DNA from 2 places in the Paenibacillus sp. VMFN-D1 genome. Region 2 is predicted to be linked to the other one. Evidence: predicted binding sites of a transcription regulator. Region 2 holds the regulator's gene; the other holds the start of a gene.
The links. The regulator LexA, encoded in region 2, represses DNA repair genes until DNA is damaged. The targets are predictions, from matches to a motif close to CGAACATATGTTCG.
Positions count from the first base shown of each region.

Region 1 (11,090 bases), 410 kb from region 2:
CGGTCTATTCGGTCGGGGGCAAAATTACGCAGACCTGGATGCGCAAAACGATGACCCAGGCGCTCGAGCAGTACGGGGAAATGATCCCGGAAATTTTGCCGGAGGAACTGCTGCGGAAGTACCATCTGATGCCGCGGAAAAAGGCGATCGCCACGATCCACCAGCCCCAGGATACCGGGGAAGGGCAGCAGGGTCGCGAGCGGATGGTCTATGAGGAGCTGTTTCTGTTTCAGCTGAAAATGCAGGCGTTCCGCGCCCTGAACCGGGAGCGGATGGACGGCGTCGTCCATACGGTGGACAACAAAACGATGCGCGAGTTCGTGCGCAGCCTGCCGTTCGAGCTCACCGATGCGCAGAAGAAGGTCGAGCTCGAAATTTTGCAGGACATGCGCTCGCCGCACTGCATGAACCGGCTGCTGCAGGGAGACGTCGGCTCCGGCAAAACGGTGCTGGCCGCGATCGCCTTGTACGCGTCGGTGCGTTCGGGCTATCAGGGCGCGCTGATGGTGCCGACCGAAATTTTGGCCGAGCAGCATACGCGCTCGCTGCAGAAGCTGTTTGAGCCGTTCGGCATCACCGTCGGCCTGCTGACCGGCAGCGTTACGGGGCGCAAGCGCAAGGACCTGCTCGCCTCGCTGCAGATGGGCTTGACCGACATCGTCGTCGGAACGCACGCCCTGATCCAGGAGGACGTGTTTTTCCGCAAGCTGGGCGTGGTGGTCACCGACGAGCAGCACCGGTTCGGTGTCAACCAGCGCGGCATTCTGCGGCGCAAGGGGTATAATCCGGACGTGCTGACGATGACCGCGACGCCGATCCCGCGGACGCTGGCGATTACAGCGTTCGGCGACATGGACGTGTCCACGCTGTCGGAGCGCCCGAAAGGACGGATCCCGATCACGACGTACTGGGTCAAGCACAATATGCTCGACCGGGTGCTGGGCTTCATCGCCCGCGAGGTGGACCAGGGGCGCCAGGCGTACCTGATCTGTCCGCTGATCGAGGAGTCGGACAAGCTGGATGTGCAGAACGCGATCGATCTGCATGTCCAGATGCAGCAGGCGTTCCCTTCCTACAAGGTGGGCCTGCTGCACGGCCGTATGACGCCGGCCGAGAAGGAGGAAGTGATGCGGGCCTTCTACGAAAACGAGGTGCAGCTGCTCGTCTCGACCACCGTCGTCGAGGTCGGGGTGGACGTGCCGAATGCGACGCTGATGGTCATTATGGACGCGGACCGTTTCGGCCTGTCGCAGCTGCATCAGCTTCGGGGCCGTGTCGGACGCGGTGAGCACGCTTCTTACTGCGTGCTGATCGCCGACCCGAAGTCGGAGGTCGGTCAGGAGCGCATGAACGTCATGACCGAGACGGACGACGGCTTTGAAGTATCCCGGCGCGACCTGGATCTTCGCGGACCGGGAGATTTCTTCGGCACGAAGCAGAGCGGTCTGCCCGAGTTCCGCCTGGCGGACATGGTGAGCGACTTTGCCGTGCTGGAGCAGGCGAGGGATGACGCCGCCCGGCTGGTGGCGGATCCGGCGTTTTGGACCTCCCCGGCGTACGGGCCTCTGCGAGACTATTTGCAGCAGGAACAGATTTTTCAAGGAGATTTGGTCGATTAGGTCAGTGGACAACCCCTCCCGTCATATACTTAGTTGGACTGCATTAGACGGGAGGTGCCAATATGGGTTATCAGCAGTACGGAATCAGCCCCCAATTGGTCGCACGGATCAAGCTGAAGATGAAAAATCCGGCCACCAAGGAGCGCATTAAAAAATTGATCGAAGGCGTAAACAAACAGGACCTGCAGGATCCGGCCAGGGTACAGCGGCTGGTCAAGTCGGCATCGTCCATCCTGAACGAGAAGCTGACCGGCGCCGAGGAAGGACAAATCGTCCGGTTTGTGATCGCCCAAAAGATCGATCCCAATAATACGTTCCACCTGATCAAATTGTGGGGAATGTTTCGCTAAAAAAGCATACAAGCGCTTAGAATGCAGCCCTCCGGGAGAAACCCGGGGGGCTTTTTTTGTATTCAAAGCAGGCAGCAGCGTAACCTGCCCGAACTTCTTGACGTATTAGGCGGTCAGGTGATTGGCGGACTCTCTTCCTTTGAAGATCAATCCAGCGGTTGTGATGGAAACCGCGAGGTTCGTCCTAGTCATTTGGTCGCAATATGACGTCTGATGTCAGATATTGCGTTTGAAACAGAGAAATTTTGGGTAACTGATTCGAAGTGGTCTTCTTTATTGCATCCACAATATTCATAATTGGAGGGATCATGTTGCCAGGACTGAAATTGGGGAAGAGCAGCAAGCCGGCCCGGTCGAAAGAACCGGATGAATCCCGGCGAAAATTTTTGAAAGCCTCGGGAATGACGCTTGGCGGTCTGGTCGTCGGCGGTGTGTTCGGAGGCGTCCTGACGGACAGTCTGGAGAAAAATCAGGCACCCAAGACGGCGCCTGCCGACAGCAAGCCTGAGGCATCGCTGCAGGATGCGCTGATGTTCTTTAACCAGGAGCAGTTTAAAATGACCGAAGCGGCGGCCGAAAGGATTTATCCCGAAGATGAGAACGGTCCCGGTGCCAAGGCGCTGGGCGTCGCCTTTTTTATTGATCATCAGCTCGCAGGCCCATGGGGGTATAATGCGCGGGACTATATGATGGGTCCTTTTGTCCAGGCCCAGACAACCCAGGGGGAGCAGTCGCGGCTGAAGCGCAACGAGATGTTCACGCTGGGCCTGGAGGGACTGAAGAGCTACTGCCAGCAAAAGCACCAAAAGGCTTTTACGGAGCTTGAGGGCCAGCAGCAGGACGAAGTGCTGACCGCTATGGAGAAAGGGGACAAATTCCCCATGCGCGGGGTGACGAGCAGCAGCTTCTTCAACATGCTGAAAAATTTGACGATCGAGGGCGTATACGCCGATCCGCTCTATGGCGGCAACCGGAATATGAACGGGTGGAAGATGCGGAATTTTCCGGGCAACCAGATGAGCTACGCCCAGCAGATTACGAAGGAAGGGCTGGTCCAGATCCAGCCGAAAAGCCTGCAGGCTCACATGAGCGAATAAATTTCACAGATATAAGGGGACATCAGACGTGGCCAAATTACCTAAAGTACCAGTGGTTATTGTTGGAATGGGCTGGGTCGGCGGCATCATTGCAGCCGAGCTGACCAAAGCGGGCGTCCAGGTCGTCGGACTGGAGCGCGGAAAAAGCCGGAGTACGGAAGATTATTTCATGGATCATGATGAGCTGCGGTATGCGCGGCGTTTTGAACTGATGCAGGACTTGTCCAAGGAAACGATCACGTTCCGCAATACGGAATCGATGAGGGCGCTGCCGATGCGCAGCTATGGCTCTTTCCTGCTGGGGGACGGGCTCGGCGGCGCCGGATCGCATTGGAACGGGCAGACGCACCGCTTCCTGCCGTATGACTTTGAGATTTACAGCCAGACGGTCGATCGGTATGGAAAAGGCAAAATTCCCGCCGGCATGCAGCTGCAGGATTGGGGAATCACGTATGATGAAATCGAGCCGTATTACGACAAGTTCGAGCAGATGGCCGGCATTTCCGGGGAATCGGAAGCGAACCCGATGCTTGGCAAACGGTCCCATCCGTTTCCGACTCCGCCGATGAAAAAAACGCCGATCCTGCAAAGGTTCGAGGAGGCGTCGAAAAAGCTCGGGTACCATCCGTACATGATCCCTTCGGCCAACCTGAGCGAGAACTACAAAAACCCGGACGGCGTCTCCCGTGCGGCCTGCCAGTACTGCGGATTTTGCGAGCGGTTCGGCTGCGAGTACGGCGCCAAGGCGGATCCGGTCGTGACTGTGATCCCGACGGCGATGGCCACCGGCAAGCTGGAGGTGCGCACGTTCTCGAACGTGACCGAAATTCTCCATGACGGCAAAAAGGCGACTGGCGTGGTGTACATCAACACGGTGACCGGGGAAGAGGTGACCCAGCCGGCGGACGTGGTCATTCTCGGCAGCTTCGTGCTGAATAACGTGCGCCTGCTGCTGAGCTCCAAGCTCGGAACGCCCTATGACCGGAAAACCGGCCGGGGAACGATCGGCCGGAATTATGCGTATCAGGTCAACTCCGGGCACGCGGTCGGCTTTTACGATGATGAAGAGTTCAGCACGTTCATGGGTGCCGGGGCGCTCGGGATGGAGTTCGACGACTTCAACGGGGATAACTTTGACCATTCCGATTTGAAGTTTCTGCACGGGGCGGGCATCCGGATCAGCCAGAACGGCCTGCGCCCGATCGAGAACAATCCGGCGCCGAAGGGCACGCCGACCTGGGGCAAGGAATGGAAGAAGACCACGCTGAAGTACGCCAACCGCGTGCTGACCGTAGCGACGCAGGGGGCAAGCTTGCCCTGGAAGCACCACTATTTGGATCTCGATCCGACCTACAAGGACATTTACGGCAAACCGCTGCTGCGGATTACGTTTGATTTCGAAGATCAGGACCGTGAGCTGACGAAGTTTCTGGCAGACAAGGCCGGTGAGGTCATGAAGGAAATGGGTCCTTCCCATGTGGAGGTCAAGGACAAGCTGGATCCTTACAATATCGTTCCTTACCAATCCACCCACAATACCGGCGGGGTCATTATGGGCGCGGACCCGGAAACGTCGGCGGTGAACAGTTATCTGCAGATGTGGGAAGCGGAAAACGTGTTTGTGGTAGGTGCTTCAGCATTTCCGCATAACAGCGGCTACAATCCGACCGATACTGTCGGCGCACTTGCCTACCGGGCGGCGGAAGGGATCCAGAAGTATTTGAAACAGGGAGGCATGCTTGTCTGAACAGGCAGTGCTTTCGGGCTACTGCGTGACGGTCATGCGACTTCATGGAAAAGGAGGGATCGGCCATGCTTTCGACGATCGGAGTACCGGGGCTGCTGCTGTTGCTGCTGCTCGTCCTGCTGCTGTTCGGGCCGTCCAAACTGCCGCAGCTCGGCAAGGCGGTGGGAACGACGCTTCACGAATTCCGCAGCTCTGCGCGGCAACTGACGGAAGAGGATGAGGAGAAGCAAGAGGCGGGGCGCCGCCAGGAAGGATAACAGAACAACATACTTATTTATTTTAAATGGAGGGATTTAACATGAAAAAATGGATGCTGATGGGACTTACGCTGCTGTTGGTTTTTGTGCTTAGCGCCTGCGGAAGCAGCGGCGGAAGCGGGAGCGGCTCGTCGGACGAGTCTTCGTCTTCCGGCGGCTCGGACGGCGTGAAGGAAATCAAGGTGACGGCGTCAAACTTTAAGTTTGAGCCATCCGAGATCAAGGTCAAAAAGGGCGAAAAAGTCAAAATTACGCTGGAGAACAAAGATGGAAACCACGGTCTGGCCATTCCCGATTTCAACGTGGACCTGCAGAAGCCAAGCTCTGCGGAGTTTACCGCCGATCAAGCAGGTGAGCATGAGTTCCACTGCTCCGTTATGTGCGGTGCCGGCCACAGCGATATGAAGGGGACCCTGATTGTTGAATAAATTGGCTTAGCAGATGATGGAGCACCGGACTGCCTTCTGAACGAAACCGGAGGCAGAATCGAGAAAGCGCCGCCCAGCCGGACCGTAAAGGTTCGCGCAAGGCGGCGCTTTTTTTGGCATATATACGGTTACGCACCTTCCGGCACCCGTTCGATGCAATCGGGCGTATCGTTTTTAACCGAATTGACCGTCCTTGAGACCGGGTAAGCTTCCATTTCCTCGGCAGGATAGGGCACGAGCAGCTTCTGCAGGGCGTTTACGTCCGTCTGCCCGCGGTCCAGCCAGGCCATTTCGTCCTCCGGGCGCAAAATGACGGGCATCCGGTCATGAATCGGCGCCATCAGTGCATTGGGCCCGGAAGTGATGACCGTGCAGGTGCTCAGCTTACTGCCGTCCTCCTGCAGCCAGGTGTCGTAGAGGCCGGCCATGCTGAAGATTCCCCCACCCCGGAGGGTGATCCGGTAAGGGACTTTGCCGCTGTCGGTTTTCATCCATTCATAGAATCCGTCGGCGGGGATCAGGCACCGCTTCCTCGCAAAAGGCAGCTTATAGGCCGGCTTGTCCGCCAGCGTTTCGCTTCTGGCGTTGATCATCTTGCTCCCCATGCTGCTGTCCTTGGCCCAGGACGGGACCAGCCCCCATTTAAGCTGACCGGCGCGAAGGTTGCTTCCATCATGAATGACGGCCAGTACGTTCTGCGCCGGAGCGATATTATAACGGGGATGAAAGTTCAGCGCAAGCTCAAGCTCATAGCGCAGCATCAATTCTTCCATCGACACGGTCAGTGTATAACGGCCGCACATCAGGCACTCCCCCTTTTGTGGAATGATCGTTGTAAACAGTGTACCGCGGGATGCCGGTTTACGCCAGCCTGTCTGCCAGCAGCAAGGGAAGGCTGTCAAAAAATACATTTGCATAGAGAACATGTGTTTGGTATATAATACGAATATACGTTCGCTTACCGAGTGAGCATGCTTCGTGGAGAGGGAAGCGGCCCGGATCGTTTTTTTGACGAGCGGTCTTGAGGAAGCTGGAGCTTCTCGGAGCTGCCCGACCCAAACCGGTTTAACGAAATGCCAAAGTGGATGTGGAGGGTGTGTGCGCTTGAGCAGATCAAAGGAGAGAATTATATTTTTGGCCGATTGTCAGAGCTTTTATGCAAGCGTAGAGAAAGCGGATCATCCGGAGTATAAAGACAGGCCGCTCGCCGTTGCCGGAGACCCGATGCGCAGATCGGGTATCATTCTGGCCGCCTGCCCGATCGCTAAGAGCTACGGGGTATCCACCGCCGAACGGCTGGGGGAGGCGCTCAAGAAGTGCCCGGATCTCGTCATTATGCGTCCAAGAATGCAGCATTATATCGATGTCTCGCTTCAGATTACCCGGATTTACGAGGAATATACCGATCTGGTCGAAATATTCAGCATCGACGAGCAGTTTCTGGACGTGACCGGCAGCCTGGCTCTCTTCGGCGACCCCGTGAGCATTGCGAAGTCGATCCAGCAGAAGGTGATGGAGGAGACGGGAGTCTGGGTGCGGGTCGGCATCAGCTCGAACAAAATTTTGGCTAAAATCGCCACCGACATTTGGGCGAAGAAGAACAAGGAGGGCATTTTTATACTGCCCAAAGCCGACATCGAGAAGAAGCTCTGGCCGCAGCCGGTCCATAAGATGTTTGGAGTGGGCTCGCGCATGACGGCCCATTTTGCCAAGCTTGGCATGACGACGATCGGGGATGTGGCGAGAACGCCTCTTCCCCAGCTAAAGGATAAATTCCGGGCGCGGTTCGGCAAGCAGTCGGATATCCAGGCCGAAGTGATGTGGCGCACCGCCAATGGCATGGACGACAGCAAGGTGACCCCGGAAACGTTCGACAAGCCTCCCAAATCGGTCGGGCATATGATGACGCTGCCCCGGGACTACGCCATCCCCAAGGAGGTCGACACGATTCTGCTGGAGCTGACGGAAGAAGTATGTCGCGACTGCCGCCGGAAGGGATATATGGGCTCGGTCGTCACGGTCAGCTGCATGTGCAGCCCTTATGACGCGCCGACAGGCTTTTCCCGGCAAATGAAGATGCCGGATCCCACGAACAACACGAACAAAGTGTATGAAGCCGTAAAAACGATTTTTTATAAGCACTGGGACCGCATGCCCGTTAGGCGCGCCGGGGTCATGCTGAGCGAGCTCAGCGACGACCGGAATTACCAGCTGACGCTGTTTGAAGACCAGGAGCGGCTGCGGGCTCTGGAAAAGGCGACGGACCATATCAAGCAGCGGTACGGCAGCATGGCGATCGTAAGAGCCTCTTCCCTTACGGGCGCCGGCCAGGCAGCGGAGCGGTCCATGAAAATCGGGGGGCATTATAAATGAGCAAGAAGCTTGAGAATAACGGGATTTGGGAATCCAGCCGCATGATGCTGCCACAGCACCGGGAGGAACTGCTGAAGCGGCGCTCGCAGCAGCCGGAGGAACACCGGCCGCCCCGCAGGGAGGACCTGGAGCTGATGCGGGACAGGATCCTGCTCCCGGTCATGATATCGATTGTGAAGAAGCGGATCCAGGCGATCGAGGCGTCAAGCGAGGCTTTGAAGCACCTTTATTCGAAGGTGGCCCAGGTCCTGCTGCAGGACATCCAAAAGGATTTGTCCAAGGTGGAGCAAACCATGCTCGATGAGCGCATCGATCTGACCCAGGAGGGAAAGGACACCCAGATGATCTGGTACCGGTATTCGTTTCATGGGTATGAGGATACCTTTACGATCACGCGGGATTATATGCGCACGGAGGTCAGCGTAAGAATCGGACGGTACTCGGACCGGCTGATTACGGCATTGTACGCCCGTCTGCAGGATCATAAGCAGAAATAACCGAATGGAGCCCGTTGTCTTGTCTGGGAGACAACGGGCTTTTGGCCGTGTCGTACCTGGGCGAGATCAGGATCGGCGGACATCCAGGCCGCTGTGGCCATAACGATGGATAGGAAGCGTACAGCAGAAATTACCAGGTTCAGCCGCCGGGATCCGGGGTAGGTATGGGAGTGGAACACCCAAGAACGGAATGGGGCCTGTTTCCTATTTTGGAAATCCGGGGGATCATACGTTTTGCAATTCGGCGGGAAAAAGGCCGCCAATGGTAAATTTCAACAAATTACGATTTTAAAAAAAGCCCCCATAGCGATTGATTTTTGAAAAACCTGCCCGATGATCCTAGTCAAAAAGAAGCGGGGGAACGGGGAGAAAGGACCACTAAAATGAACGAAAAGTCTGGTAATTGGAATCCAGTAATTGGAATGATTTGGTGAAAAAAAGACAGGAGGTCCTACCCGGGACCACGTTCTCATTTTTGTAATGTGACATAAATTGGCAAACGTTGATGTGACGCGGTTTTTCGCTGTCGCTTTATCGGACTATGGTATCAATTTTGTAATCTTTATGGATAAAGCTGTTAAATAGACCACAACTTTAGCAATTTTGAGGCGTATAAATGTCCAGTTAACCTGTCGCCTCAAGGCTTGGTTTACGTTTCTTTGTTATTCGTAACGGGGCCGGCTGACAGGGGATGGCAGGGCTCTATGGTCCGCACGAGGGAGTGGCGGGCTAGGTCGGCGGGGTGGGAAATTTCCAACTACTAGCCTAGTTTACAGATCGGGGCCGAATAGTTAAAAATTAGATTTAGGCGAAGGCCAAGCCCCGGACCGATGAGGCAAAAATCGAAAACGAGGTGGGAACGAAGAGGCGATGATCAGACGTAAAACACTATTTATTTGGATCACGGCGGCTGCGGTTCTCATAGCCGGAGGCGGGGCGGCGGGACTGATGTTGAAGAACCCGACGGCTGCGGCCTACAAAGATCCGGACGGTACGAGATTTACGTTTAAAACCCAGGGGGACCGTTTCCTGAAGTACGAGAAGGACGGGACATGGAAAGAGATATTCGTTAAAGGCGTTAATCTTGGCGCCACGGTACCGGGACATTTTCCGGGGGAGCTGCCGGCGACCGAGGAAGATTATCTGCGCTGGTTTAAAGAAATTGACGACATGGGCGCTAACGTCATACGGGTCTATACGATTCACCAGCCCGTATTCTATCAGGCTCTCGTCAAGTACAACAAAGACAAGGGGGACGACCCTCTGTATTTTATGCAGGGGATCTGGTCGCCTGAAGAACAGCTGATCGAGCAGCAGGACGCCTATTCGGGGGATATTACGAAACAGTTCAAAGAGGAAATCAAGAAAGCGGTGGCCGCGGTATACGGCGATGTCACGATCCCGCAGAAGCAGGGTGCGGCAAGCGGGGAGTACAAGGCGAATGCCGGCAAGTACTTGATGGCATGGCATCTTGGAACCGAATGGGACCCGGGTATGGTCAAAAATACGAACAAGGTGCACAGCGACGTGAAGGCCTATCAGGGCAAGTATTTTTCGGGTACAAAAGACGCGGCTCCGTTCGAAAACTGGTTGGCCAGCTTGCTTGACTATACGGCCGAGCAGGAGGAGCATTACGGTTGGGAGCATCCCGTGACTTTCACCAACTGGGTCACGACCGATGTGCTCAGCCACCCTGGCGAACCGCTGTTCGAGGAAGACATGGCGAGCGTTGATGCCCGGCATGTTCAGCCTACCGGCTGGAAAGGCGGTTATTTCGCGGCCTATCACGTCTATCCGTATTACCCGGACTTTTTCCGGACGGATTCGACGCTCCAGACGATCAAGGACGACCAGGGGAACTACAATACCTACAAAGCTTATCTCCGTCAGCTAAAGGCCAAGTATAAGGACATGCCGCTGATGGTCACGGAGTACGGTGTTCCTTCTTCTGTCGGCGTGTCGCATTTTGGCGCCGGAGGGCGCGACCAGGGCGGCCATAACGAACAGGAGCAGGGAGAGATCGATGCATCCCTGACCAAAGACATTCACGACGAAGGCTACGCCGGCGCCATCCTGTTCATGTGGCAGGACGAATGGTTCAAGAAAACCTGGAACACGATGCCGATGGAGCTGCCTGAAGACCGGAGGTCCTATTGGATCAACGTTCTGACCAATGAGAAAATGTTCGGCCTGCTCGGCATGCTGCCGGGCAAGGAGAAGCTGATTACGATTGACGGCAATCTCACCGACTGGGACAGGCTCCCGGAAGGGGAAGTACAGCACTGGCAGGGCAAGATCCCGGGAGTCCAGGATATGAAAATTACGCATGATGAGGGCTACCTGTACATCGGCATGAAGCTGGACCATCCATTTGATCCGGCCAAGTCGAAGCTCTACATCGGTGCCGACACGATCACAGGCGGCAACCAGCCGTCCGCGAAGCAGCTTCCCGGGAGGAAGCTGGAAGGCGGGGCGCCCGAGACGCTGATCGAAATCGGCAAGGACGAGGAGTCCCAGGTGGAAATCGCGGCCGATTATGATTTTCACCAGCGGCTGTACGGCAAAGACGGTTATTGGATGCTGCCCGAGGCGGAGGCAGGAAACACGGCGCCGTTCCATCCGTGGAAGCTGGCGATCAGCCTGCTCATGAATCCGCCGGATACGCGCTTTTCGCATCCGTTCATCGACAAGACGATTGGTACGCTGAAAAGAGGGACGACGG
Region 1 is NZ_QRDU01000001.1:449,116-460,205, forward strand. It holds gene recG (ATP-dependent DNA helicase RecG) at 1-1,619, shown strand, start outside; gene C7820_RS02095 (stage VI sporulation protein F) at 1,682-1,969, shown strand; gene C7820_RS02100 (gluconate 2-dehydrogenase subunit 3 family protein) at 2,278-3,066, shown strand; gene C7820_RS02105 (GMC family oxidoreductase) at 3,134-4,813, shown strand; gene tatA (twin-arginine translocase TatA/TatE family subunit) at 4,879-5,070, shown strand; gene C7820_RS02115 (cupredoxin domain-containing protein) at 5,112-5,498, shown strand; gene C7820_RS02120 (SOS response-associated peptidase) at 5,627-6,301, opposite strand; gene C7820_RS02125 (DNA polymerase IV) at 6,603-7,871, shown strand; gene C7820_RS02130 (YhjD family protein) at 7,868-8,368, shown strand; gene C7820_RS02135 (hypothetical protein) at 9,239-11,090, shown strand, end outside.
Region 1: the regulator LexA is predicted to act here: its motif matches at 6,442-6,455, upstream of C7820_RS02125 (DNA polymerase IV).

Region 2 (11,090 bases):
CACCGGTTTGACACCGGAAGCCGCTTCAATTGCTGCTCCAAGCGATCCGGCCCCCGGGACGAGCCCGTGATCGGAAGGAAGCAGAAGGTCGGGATTGGTCAGCACAGAGCGGGCGCCTTCACGGATCCAGCGAACGGCCTGGGCGAGCGTATCGTAAGTAAAAGAGCGGTCGATGCCTTGCACGACAAATTCAGGCACATCGTCGACGAGCTTGAGCCCTTCTTCAATCAAAGCCTGCCGAAGCCCATCTTCCCCTAGCATAGCCACTCTGGCCCCAGGAGATTCTTCAGCGATATACCGCGCGGCGGCCAGTGACGAGGTGCAAACCTTCTCTTTGTCGGCGGGAACACCCATCTCGTTCAAATGAGCAGCCACCATTTCCGGCGTTTTCGAAGAATTGTTTGTCACGAATAAATAAGGGATTTCCCGCGATTGCAGCGTTCGAATCAGAATGTCCGCTCCGGGTATCATATGTTTCCCATGATATAACGTTCCGTCCAGGTCAATCAGCAGACCGCGGGTAGTTCTCAGCGTGTTCAATGGACATACCTCGTTTCATCTAGTAAAACTTATGGCTGCGAAAAGCCTGGCTCCCGCTGCAACGGTCGATTTCCAGGCTTCCTGTAACCCACCTTGTTCCATTGTAAAAGAAAACGGAGGAATGTGGCAACCGAAAGCACGACGGCAGGGACGTTTATCTCCATTATTTCGTCAAGCGTTTCCTCTGAAACCTATCAGGGGAAGTCCAATTGTGCAAAGTTGTGTCATTTCCTGCGCTTTCCCGGAAAATAATGATTATCCGGGCAATAAACCGCTGCAGTAAGAAAAACGTCTATCGAAGTACTTTCAAAGAAGACAGACCGCGTTTAGCTGAAGTTTTTCTTGCGATTATAGAATGATTCAGCTTCGCTGAAATTTATAAATTCTATAATCTTAAAGAAAAAAGGCTCGCCCGGAGCCTTCATTCCATTATCGCCTGCCCTATGTCTTCCCTATTCTTCGTGGCGGGTCACCGGAAACAGCACCAATTCTTCGGCCAGCAGCGTTTTTGGAAAGAGTGACCTGGCTTCTGCCAATAGAGGCTGCAGGTGCTCCATATCCTTGTAACGTGAGCTGAAGTGCGTAATAATAAGCTCCTTGGCCCCCGCGTCGCGGGCAGCTTCTGCGGCTTGAAGCGCCGTGCTGTGATGATAGTTGTGTGCGGTCTCATGAAGCTCATGCAGAAACGTGGCCTCATGAACGAGCAGATCCGCCTGTTCGGCCAGCGGCAGAACGTTGGCACAAGGGCGGGTATCGCCCAAGATCGTAACGACGCGCCCCTTCTTCGGCGCACCAAGCACGTCTGCCGGTGTCAGTACCCGGCCGTCTTCCAGGTCGATGCTCTCCCCGCGCTTCAAACGGCCGTAAATCGGCCCCGGCTTTAACCCGTACTCGGCCATCCGCTTCAAGTCCAAGCTGCCTGGCTTGTCTTTTTCCATGATCCGGTATCCATAGCTGTCAATGCGGTGCTCCAGCAGACGGGATTCAACCCGGACCTCCCCGTCTTCAAAAATGACTCCCCCCGTGTGCTCATTCACCTCAAGTTCAAACTCGATTCGCGACTGGCTGAGGGTAAGCGACGTGTCTATGTATTTTTTGATCCCCGGCGGTCCGTACAGCTGCAAGGGCGTGGTGCCGCCCTGGTTGGACCTGCTGGAGAGCAGCCCGGGAAGACCGAATATATGATCACCGTGCAGGTGGGTAATGAAAATTTTCTCCAGCTTGCTCAGCTTTAATGAAGACCGCAGAATTTGATGCTGCGTGCCTTCGCCGCAATCGAACATCCAGAAGCTTCGCCGCTCCTCGTACATCCGAAGCGCCATCGATGTCACGTTCCGCTGCAGGGAAGGAACCCCCGCATTGGTACCCAAAAACTCCAGTTCCATAACGCTATACCTTCTTTCCAAGAATGCGCCAGCAAAAAACCCCCGAACAATCGGAGGGTTTTGCTGACATTTGCTTCGGTTCGGCTATGAACCGAATATATATTATTTTACCTTGTCGACATTAAAATACCGTGCTTCCGGATGGGCAAACACCATCGCCGACACCGAAGCTTCAGGCTCCATCATAAAGCCTTCGGTCAGATGTACGCCGATATCCTCCGGCTGCATCAGCTTGAAGAGCGGCTCCTGATCCTCCAGATCCGGACATGCCGGATATCCGAAGGAGACGCGGATGCCTTGATACCTTGCCCCGTGACGCTGCTTCATCGTCATATCGGCCGGGTCAGGGAAGCCCCACGTATCGCGCATCATATGGTGAACGCGCTCGGCCAGCGCTTCGGCGGTCTCAAGCGCTACCGATTGCAGGACATGGGACTTCAGATAGTCCCCTTTATCCTTCCACTCCGAAGACAGCTTCGAAATGCCTTGTCCCGCGGTGACGACCAGGAAGCCGACATAATCCATCTTGCCGCTGTCGACCGATTTCAGGAAATCGGCGAGGCAGAGGAACGGTGCCACGTTCTGGCGCGGGAACGTAAACGTATGCAGCACCTTGGTGTGGTCCTCCGGATCGTAAATGACGATGTCGTTGCCCCTCGACTGCGCAGGGAAAAAGCGGTACATCGCATGCGCCTGGATAATCCCCTCGCGGGCGGCCTGATCCAGTACGTCATCGACAGTTGCTTTCAAATCCAGCGCTTTTTCGTCACCTTTCTCCAGCAGCTGCTCGACCTGACCGCGCAGCCCCAAATGATGGCCAAGCAGCATCTGCATGTTCATGTATGGGATGATGTGGCCGATCGGATAGTTGCGGATGATGTGCCGCTCCAAATCGGGCGGATTAAATACCGGGACATCCGTCGACACGTTGGACTTGGCCGCACGGGTCAGTTCCGGCAGCTCAACCGGCTTTTCAGCTTCCGCCAAAAGCGCTTCGAGCTCCGCGTCCATTTCAGCCTGCATCAGACTGCGCTGCTCGGGATCCATCAGCTTGTTTGCCAGGTCAAGCCCGTCCATGGCGTCCTTCGCATACACGACCATGCCTTCATACTCCGGCCGGATCCGCGTTTTGGTAAACCTGCGGGTTAATGCTGCTCCGCCAACCATAATCGGCACCTTCACGCCGGCATTTTTCAAATCCTGCGCGGTCACGACCATTTGCTGTGCGGACTTCACCAGCAGACCGGATAGTCCGATCAAATCGGCCTGCTCCTTCCGGTAAGCCTCGATGATCGTCTCCGGTGGTACTTTTATACCCAAATTGACGATTTGGTAACCATTATTCGAGAGGATAATCTCGACCAGGTTTTTACCGATGTCATGCACGTCGCCTTTAACGGTGGCCAGCAGCATCTTCCCTTTGACGGACGTTTCGTTCTTTTCCATAAAAGGCTCCAGATAGGACACGGACGCTTTCATCACTTCGGCGCTCTGCAGCACCTCCGCCACGATCAGCTCGTTGTTGTTGAACAGACGACCGACTTCGGACATGCCGTCCATGAGCGGCCCGTTGATGATCTCCAAGGCACCGTACTTCTGCAGCGCAGCATCCAGGTCGGGAATCAGCCCTTCCTTGGTGCCTTCTACAATATAGGTTGCCAGCCGTTCTTCCAGCGACAAGTTCGAAATTTTCTCTTTCTTCTCGACCTTTTTATTCCGGAACGCCGCCACAAACGCGGCCAGCGTCTCGTCGTTCGTATTGTAAATCAGCTCTTCGGCCAGCTTCCGATCCGCTTCGGGAATCGAGGCATAGCGCTCCAGCTTCTCGGTATTCACGATGGCATAGTCCAGGCCCGCTTTTGTACACTCGTACAGGAAGACGGAGTTCAATACTTCGCGGCCCGCTTCCGGCAAACCGAACGAGACGTTGCTGATGCCGAGGATCGTATGGCACTCCGGCATCGCTTCCTTGATCAAACGGATCCCTTCAATCGTTTCCTTGGCAGAACCGATGTACTGCTCATCACCGGTACCGACCGGGAACACGAGCGTGTCGAAAATGAGGTCCTCAGCGGGAATGCCGTATTTATGAACGAGCAGATCGTAGGATCGCTTGGCCACATTCAGCTTGTCGTATCGGTCAATGGCCTGTCCGCTCTCATCGATGGTCCCCACCACGACGGCAGCCCCGTATTTGTGGATGAGCGGAGCCACATGTTCGAACTTTTCTTCACCGTCTTCAAGGTTAATGGAGTTAATAATCGCTTTGCCCTGGGAATACTTGAGCGCAAGGTCGATGACCTTCGGATCGGTCGTGTCGATCATGAGCGGCACTTTGACCTTTTTCACCACCAGCTCCAGGAACTGTTTGATATCCTCCGCTTCATCCCGGTCCGGATCCTGCACGCACACGTCGATGACATGCGCTCCGTTTTTGACCTGGGCCCGGGCGATCTCCGAAGCTTCTTCGTACTTCCCTTCCACGATCAGGCGCTTGAATTTGCGGGAGCCGAGCACGTTGGTCCGCTCTCCCACCATATATGGCCGGTTGTCCGACTCAATGTACACGGGCTCAATCCCGGACAGCGCCGGCGGATGGCTCCCTTCCATTTGACGGGGCTGGTAACCCTTCATGACCTCGTTCAGCGCCCGGATATGATCCGGGGTCGTTCCGCAGCAGCCGCCGGCAATATTGAGCCAGCCCTGCTCCGCAAAGTCTTCCATCTTCCGGGCCAGAGACTCCGGAGATTCATGGTAATGCCCGTTCTCATCCGGAAGGCCGGCATTCGGATAGCAGCTGACCGCCGTTTTGGCCATGGAGGCGAGCGAACGGATGTGATCGCGCATGAATTCCGGACCTGTCGCACAGTTAAGGCCGACCGAAATCGGATTCAGGTGCTCCAGCGAAATGTAGAACGCTTCAATGTTCTGCCCGGCCAAGGTCGTCCCCATCGGTTCGATCGTACCGGAAATCATGATCGGCAGCGTGATCCCAGTGCTTGCAAAAGCATTCCGGATTCCGATGCTGCCAGCCTTAACATTCAGTGTATCCTGGCTCGTTTCAAGTAAGAGGGCGTCGACCTTGCCCTCGATCAGGGCAACCGCCTGCTCCTCATAGCTGCTCACGAGCTCTTCAAAAGTTACGCCCCCGGTCACCGACAGCGTCTTCGTCGTCGGGCCAATCGCGCCGATTACGTACCTAGGCTTGTCCGGCGTGCTGAATTTATCCGCCGCTCTGCGGGCAATTTCCGCAGCAAGCAGATTAATCTCCCGCGCCTTCTCGGGAATGTCGTATTCAGACAATACGACCGAGGTAGCGCCGAACGTATTCGTCTCTATGAGATCCGCCCCGGCTTCCAGATACTTCTCGTGGATCTGTTCGATCACATCGGGACGGGTAATGACCAGCATTTCATTACAGCCTTCCAGCTCTTCTCCACCAAAATCCTGAGGGCCAAGGTCGACCTGCTGGATCATGGTACCCATGGCACCGTCCAATATCAATATTCGTTCTTTCATTAATTCCTTCAAGTCAGGTCTGTTCACTGTATGTCCCCCCTGCCAAACGTTAAATCTTAGTTTATCAGAATAGCCCTTATTAGAAAAGTGCAAGAAATGCCTTAAGAGAGGGTTTTGCACCTGATTTTCGTGTAATATATAATCGACAACAAAAGTATGGTTCGCTATAATATGAATTAATCCAAGTGGAAAAGAGGGTTTAGAGATGGCTGAAATCGTGATTCGCAATACGAACGAACGGATTACCGGCGACGATAATGTTCGTGAGTTCCTCAACAATCAAAACGTTCTTTATGAAAAATGGGATGCTTCCAAGCTGCCTCTGGAGCTTCAAACCAATTTTCAACTGAACGACGAGCAGAAAAAGCAAATTCTGGACACCTACGATGAGGAGATCCGTGATCTGGCGGCCCGCCGCGGCTACAAGATCTGGGACGTCATCACGCTGTCCGACGCTACGCCGAACCTTGAAGACCTGCTGAATAAATTCGAAGAGGTTCATACCCACACCGAAGACGAAATCCGGGCAATCGTGGGCGGCAAAGGAATTTTCGTAATCAAGGGAGCAGGCGACATCGGCTACTTCAATGTAGAGCTCGAAGCCGGTGATGTCATCTCCGTTCCGGAAAATACAAACCACTTCTTTACGCTGATGGACAATCGTAAAATTATCGCCGTCCGCCTCTTTATCGAAGAAAACGGCTGGGTCGCCCATCCGGTTCAGGACCCAAGCTTTCAGTCCTAATCCATAAATATAGCGATATACGCAGCAACCCCCGCCTTCGACCAGGAAGGACGGGGGTTGCTTGTCGTTATCAAACGAATCATGATGCTGATTATTCCGTCACGTTCAGCTTTTTCGTCGGCATCGTATGCTGTGGTCCTACCGTAACATGTGACGTGATGCTGTAGGTGCCCGCCTGATCGAAGGTTTTATCGAGCGTATACTTCCCTCCGCCGGCGTTCTGAGCGGCCACCTTTTCATGGCTGCTGCTGTCGACTTCCTTCGAGATTTCAATCATAACCTCATCGGCCTTATCGACTGGTTTATCCTTTTGCGTTACGTTCACTTCAATGGTAACTTGGTTACCTACCTTGGCCTGCTCCGGCGTCCAGCTTAGATCCACTTGCACCGGATCCATCATGCTCTCGCTCATGTCCATGCCCGCATGACCACCGCCGCCGCTGCCGCAGCCTGCTATGCTCCATACCGCCAGCAGCAGCAGAGCAACAAAACCGTACTTTCTCAAGCGAAGTCACTCCCTATACGTCTATCTATGTATGCTGTTTGTCCATATTCTTCATCATTATACATAATTATCGCCTCACCCAAACAATCCAACTGTTAACAAAATGGAACAAATTGACCGGAGAGCGGTCGAGGCTGCTCAGCAAACGGGGCATTCATATGCACAAGGTATAATAAAAGCCTGCCGGACGAAGGGATTCCCCTCTGGGCAGGCTAACGTATAAAACCAACTTAAGACCGTTCGGCAATGATGCGATGCAGCTCGGACAGATGCTTAATTTCGTAATCAGGCTCAATGGACGGATCTTTCACTTTTCCGGTGCGGTTGATCCATACCGTGGTCAGTCCGGCGCTGTTTCCGCCTTTGATGTCGGTTGTCTGCTTGTCGCCGACCATGAGCGTCTGTTCCGGTGTTAATCCAAGTAAAGAAAGCGCATGTTCGAAGATGGTCGGATCCGGTTTGCCTTTGCCGTATGTGCCGGAAATGACGATCTCGTCAAAATATGGGGCAAGTTCGGGAACGCCGGCGATCTTCTCCTGCTGGAGTGCAGGACAGCCGTTCGTCAGAAGAAGCAGCTTCTTGTTTCCTTTCAATTCGTCCAGCACCTGGAAGGTCTCTTCATATACATGGGGGCGGGAACGACGCTCGGCGGCAAATTGCTCGGCCAATTCTCCGGCCAGCTGTTCATCGTCAACCCGAAGCTTCAGCAGTCCGCGCCGCCATGATTCCTTGCGGTAGCCTGGAGCGAGCTCCTCAAGTCTGCGAAATTCAGGTTGTTCGCCTGCGCTGAAGTTGGCCCAGAGCCCTTCAAATGGGTTAATTCCAATCATTTGGGTAAAGGCAAACGTGTCATAGGATTGATATAACGCCCTTGCCTCATTGCGGACCGCTTCCTCCAGCTCTTTGGCATCAATGCCCTTCGCCTTGGCGGCCGTCTCGCATACCGCTTCAAAGGATTCCTTCACGCTGCGCTCATCCCACAACAGCGTATCGTCCAAATCGAAAAAAACAGCTTGTACCGGCATCCTCTTCCATCCTCTCCATCAGCTATCTCTTATAATTGTTTATTTTTCCAAAGGGATATTGTGGGTCTGCGCAAAACGCTCCAGACGTTCCCCTATGGCATCGGTATCGTAGCGGTTGATCAGGCGCGTGAACACCCAATTGCCGCCTTTACCCTTCGGCTCAATCACGACAGAGCCTTTGGCCAGCTTGATCTTGGCGATATTGTCTGCGGTCAGGCGCCGATCCCGGTTGAACTTGATCGTCGATACGGCGTTTTTCTCCACACGCAGGAAAGGCCTGCGCAAAAAGATCATCAAGCCCAGGAACACGTACATGGCCATAATGATCCAGGTCATGCTGCTGTTTCCCGCCGTACCCTCCTGTCCGATCATCCCGAGCAGAAAGTAGACCGCAGCCAGAGCGACCATCGTAATCGGAAGCACATAGTTTCTTCCTTTATAAATGTCAGCTGATGGCCCCCCCGCGCTGTATATGGAAGGCTTCCCTTGCTTCTTTCTCTGCTTATCCAGCTGCGCTGTATTTTTTCTTACCTGTCTTTCCCATGAACGGGCCATTCACGAACCTCCTAAAAAAGTTTTCGGCTATATAGTTTTAACGAAAGTTTTGCTATTTACTTCGTAATATATAACGGCCCCATACTGCTTACAGCATTTATTCCTGTAGTTTCATATTCTATATAATAGAACAAATGAAGGAAACCTGGTGCGCTTACTATAGAAGCATTCTGTTATCGGTAATGAGCCGTACAAAACCTTGAACCATTCTATACCATGATCAAATGTATGAGTCTAATCCAGCCGCTGGTGTTATTTCTTCTCTTCATCCACCCATTCAATCGAGTCCAGCTGCTGTCTGAAATTTCTGCGGACATTCTGAAGGTATCTCTCACGAAGCTTGGCCCGTTCTTCGATCTCCTCTTCGGTTAAACCGGATTCCTTTTGCTTGCGTGCAAGCTCATTAATTCTCTCTACAACGCTGTCGATATCCATACAATTACTCCTCCAATATTCAAGTCATACCTAACTTTGCCATGATAAAAAGAGCTTGTCAAGGTTCACACCTTTCCAAGCTCTTGATCATTTATCTTCTATTAATATTGTGGGAGTGCCAATACTTCTCCGGCTTGAATTTCGCTGCTGGTTAAATCGTTATACTTCTTCACCGCCATAATGTATGCGCGGATATCCATGTCTTCCGGCTTATGGGCAGAAGCGATTCCCCACAACGTATCGCCTTGCTGAACGATGACATTTTTCTCTAACCGAACATCATCCGAGGTTCCCGCGAATACGCGAACGACACCTGTGCATCCGACCAAAATAATCAGGGCCGCCAGGATCAGTTTGATCAAGGCAGGGCCTGGCACGAAGGACTGGACTTTCTTCAACCAAGGAGTTGCTATAGCTTCATTGATGGATGGGTTAACGGATGGGTTATTATAAATACTTTGGTATGTAGTGTGTTTCAGCATAAATATTACGCCTCCAAACGTTTGTTCTTGTTTTATGAGAACAATATAACACGAACATTTGTTTTGTTCAATACTTTTTTCGAACAATTGTTCCTATGTTTTTAGAGGCTGGTTTCCTTCATTCAGAAACCGCAAAAATCCCGCTCCATCAAAGCAAAATCATTTAGAACTTATGTTTGTACGAACGGCAGTTCTATGTTATAATTTTACCAAACGTTACTAAATGGGGTTGATGGGGAATGTCAAAGATATCTAGCCGGCAGCAAGCGATATTGGAATTTATCAGAAATGAAGTCCGCGCCAAGGGTTATCCTCCATCCGTCCGAGAGATCGGTGAGGCGGTAGGGTTGGCTTCCAGCTCGACCGTACACGGCCATTTGGACCGACTGGAGAAGAAAGGCTTGATCCGCAGAGACCCTACGAAGCCTCGTGCCATTGAACTGTTGGGACAAGAAGAATCCGAGAGCAGCAATCTGTTCACGCATACGATCGCCAGAGTTCCCGTAGTAGGCAAGGTCACAGCGGGGGTGCCGATCACGGCAACGGAGAACATTGAAGATTACTTCCCTCTGCCGCAGCACTATGTCGGAGATGAGAAAGTATTTATGCTTTCCGTCGTTGGGGACAGTATGATCGAGGCGGGCATTCATAACGGTGACTACGTCATCGTGAGACAACAGCAGACAGCCGATAACGGGGACATCGTCGTTGCCATGACGGATGAGGATGAGGCAACCGTGAAGACGTTTTACAAGGAGAAGGACCATATCCGGCTTCAACCGGAGAACCCGGCTTACGAACCTTTGCGTCTGAACCATGTCACCATTCTGGGCAAAGTCGTCGGGCTGTTCCGCGATATTCACTAGCAGATGGTGCTGGACAAGCAGCAATAGAGCCCTTGCTCTTCCTTACTCAGGAAGGTCAAGGGCTCTTTTCGGCGTTGGGATCAAGGCAGGTTGATTCAGGTGGGACACGCCTCACGGGAATCCGCCGTTTGCTCCAGACGGTACTCCGTCGGCGTTTTTCCCGTTTTTTTGCGAAATACCTGGGTAAAATGCTTGACGTCCACATATCCGACTTTGTCCGAAATATCGGCCAGCTTCAAATGCGTTTGCAGCAGCAGCTTGCAGGCTTGTTCGATCCGCAGATTGGTGACGTATTCCTTGAAGCCGTTTCCCGTCTTCTGCTTAAACAGCTGGCTGAAGTAGACCGGATTCAGAAACACGACCGAAGCTACCTTTTCCAGGGACAGATCCGTATGATAGTGCGCTTTGATGTACTGCACCGCGACCTCGATCGCGCGGTTACCGCCCGGGTTGTTGTATTCGTACTCCAGTGATGCTGATTCCTGGCGCATCCGCCGCACTTCCTCCGGCACCCGGTGAATATCTGTGATGAGTCCCGTCGACTGAATTTGGAAAGGCACCTTGACGCATCGTTTCAAGTTAGCGCGCAGCTCATCCGTCAGGCGTTTCATCCCTCCCTCTTCCTCCAGCGAGACGAGGCCGATCAGGCTCGTTTCGTCCATGCTTGTCACAAATCCGCAGCCGTGCGCTTCAATCAGCTCACCAAGCACATTTTCAATAATAAAATGCTCCAGATGCACCGGCGCGTCGCTCTCCATCTTAACCATCACCAGTTGGAATGCGGGGTAGCTCTCAATTATAGACGCGACGTCAAGGCGCCCGGTATCGAGTCCGCTCGCCCAGCGCTGAAATACAGCCTCGCGTAAATACTTCAGGTTAGACTTCAGCAGCTCCGCCTCGCGCACGATTTCGTTCTCCCGATCCATCTCCTGAGCAAGTCCGGATATCATGGAGAGCAGCAGCTCTTTCCCGATCGGCTTGAGCATATAGTCCTTAGCTCCAAGCTTGACAGCTTCCTGGGCGTAGGAAAACT
Region 2 is NZ_QRDU01000001.1:859,895-870,984, reverse strand. It holds gene C7820_RS04160 (TIGR01457 family HAD-type hydrolase) at 1-540, opposite strand, end outside; gene rnz (ribonuclease Z) at 993-1,925, opposite strand; gene metH (methionine synthase) at 2,028-5,444, opposite strand; gene C7820_RS04145 (1,2-dihydroxy-3-keto-5-methylthiopentene dioxygenase) at 5,650-6,189, shown strand; gene C7820_RS04140 (FixH family protein) at 6,281-6,694, opposite strand; gene C7820_RS04135 (HAD family hydrolase) at 6,925-7,719, opposite strand; gene C7820_RS04130 (hypothetical protein) at 7,759-8,274, opposite strand; gene C7820_RS04125 (DUF896 domain-containing protein) at 8,527-8,709, opposite strand; gene C7820_RS04120 (LysM peptidoglycan-binding domain-containing protein) at 8,811-9,191, opposite strand; gene lexA (transcriptional repressor LexA) at 9,431-10,057, shown strand; gene C7820_RS04110 (response regulator transcription factor) at 10,153-11,090, opposite strand, start outside.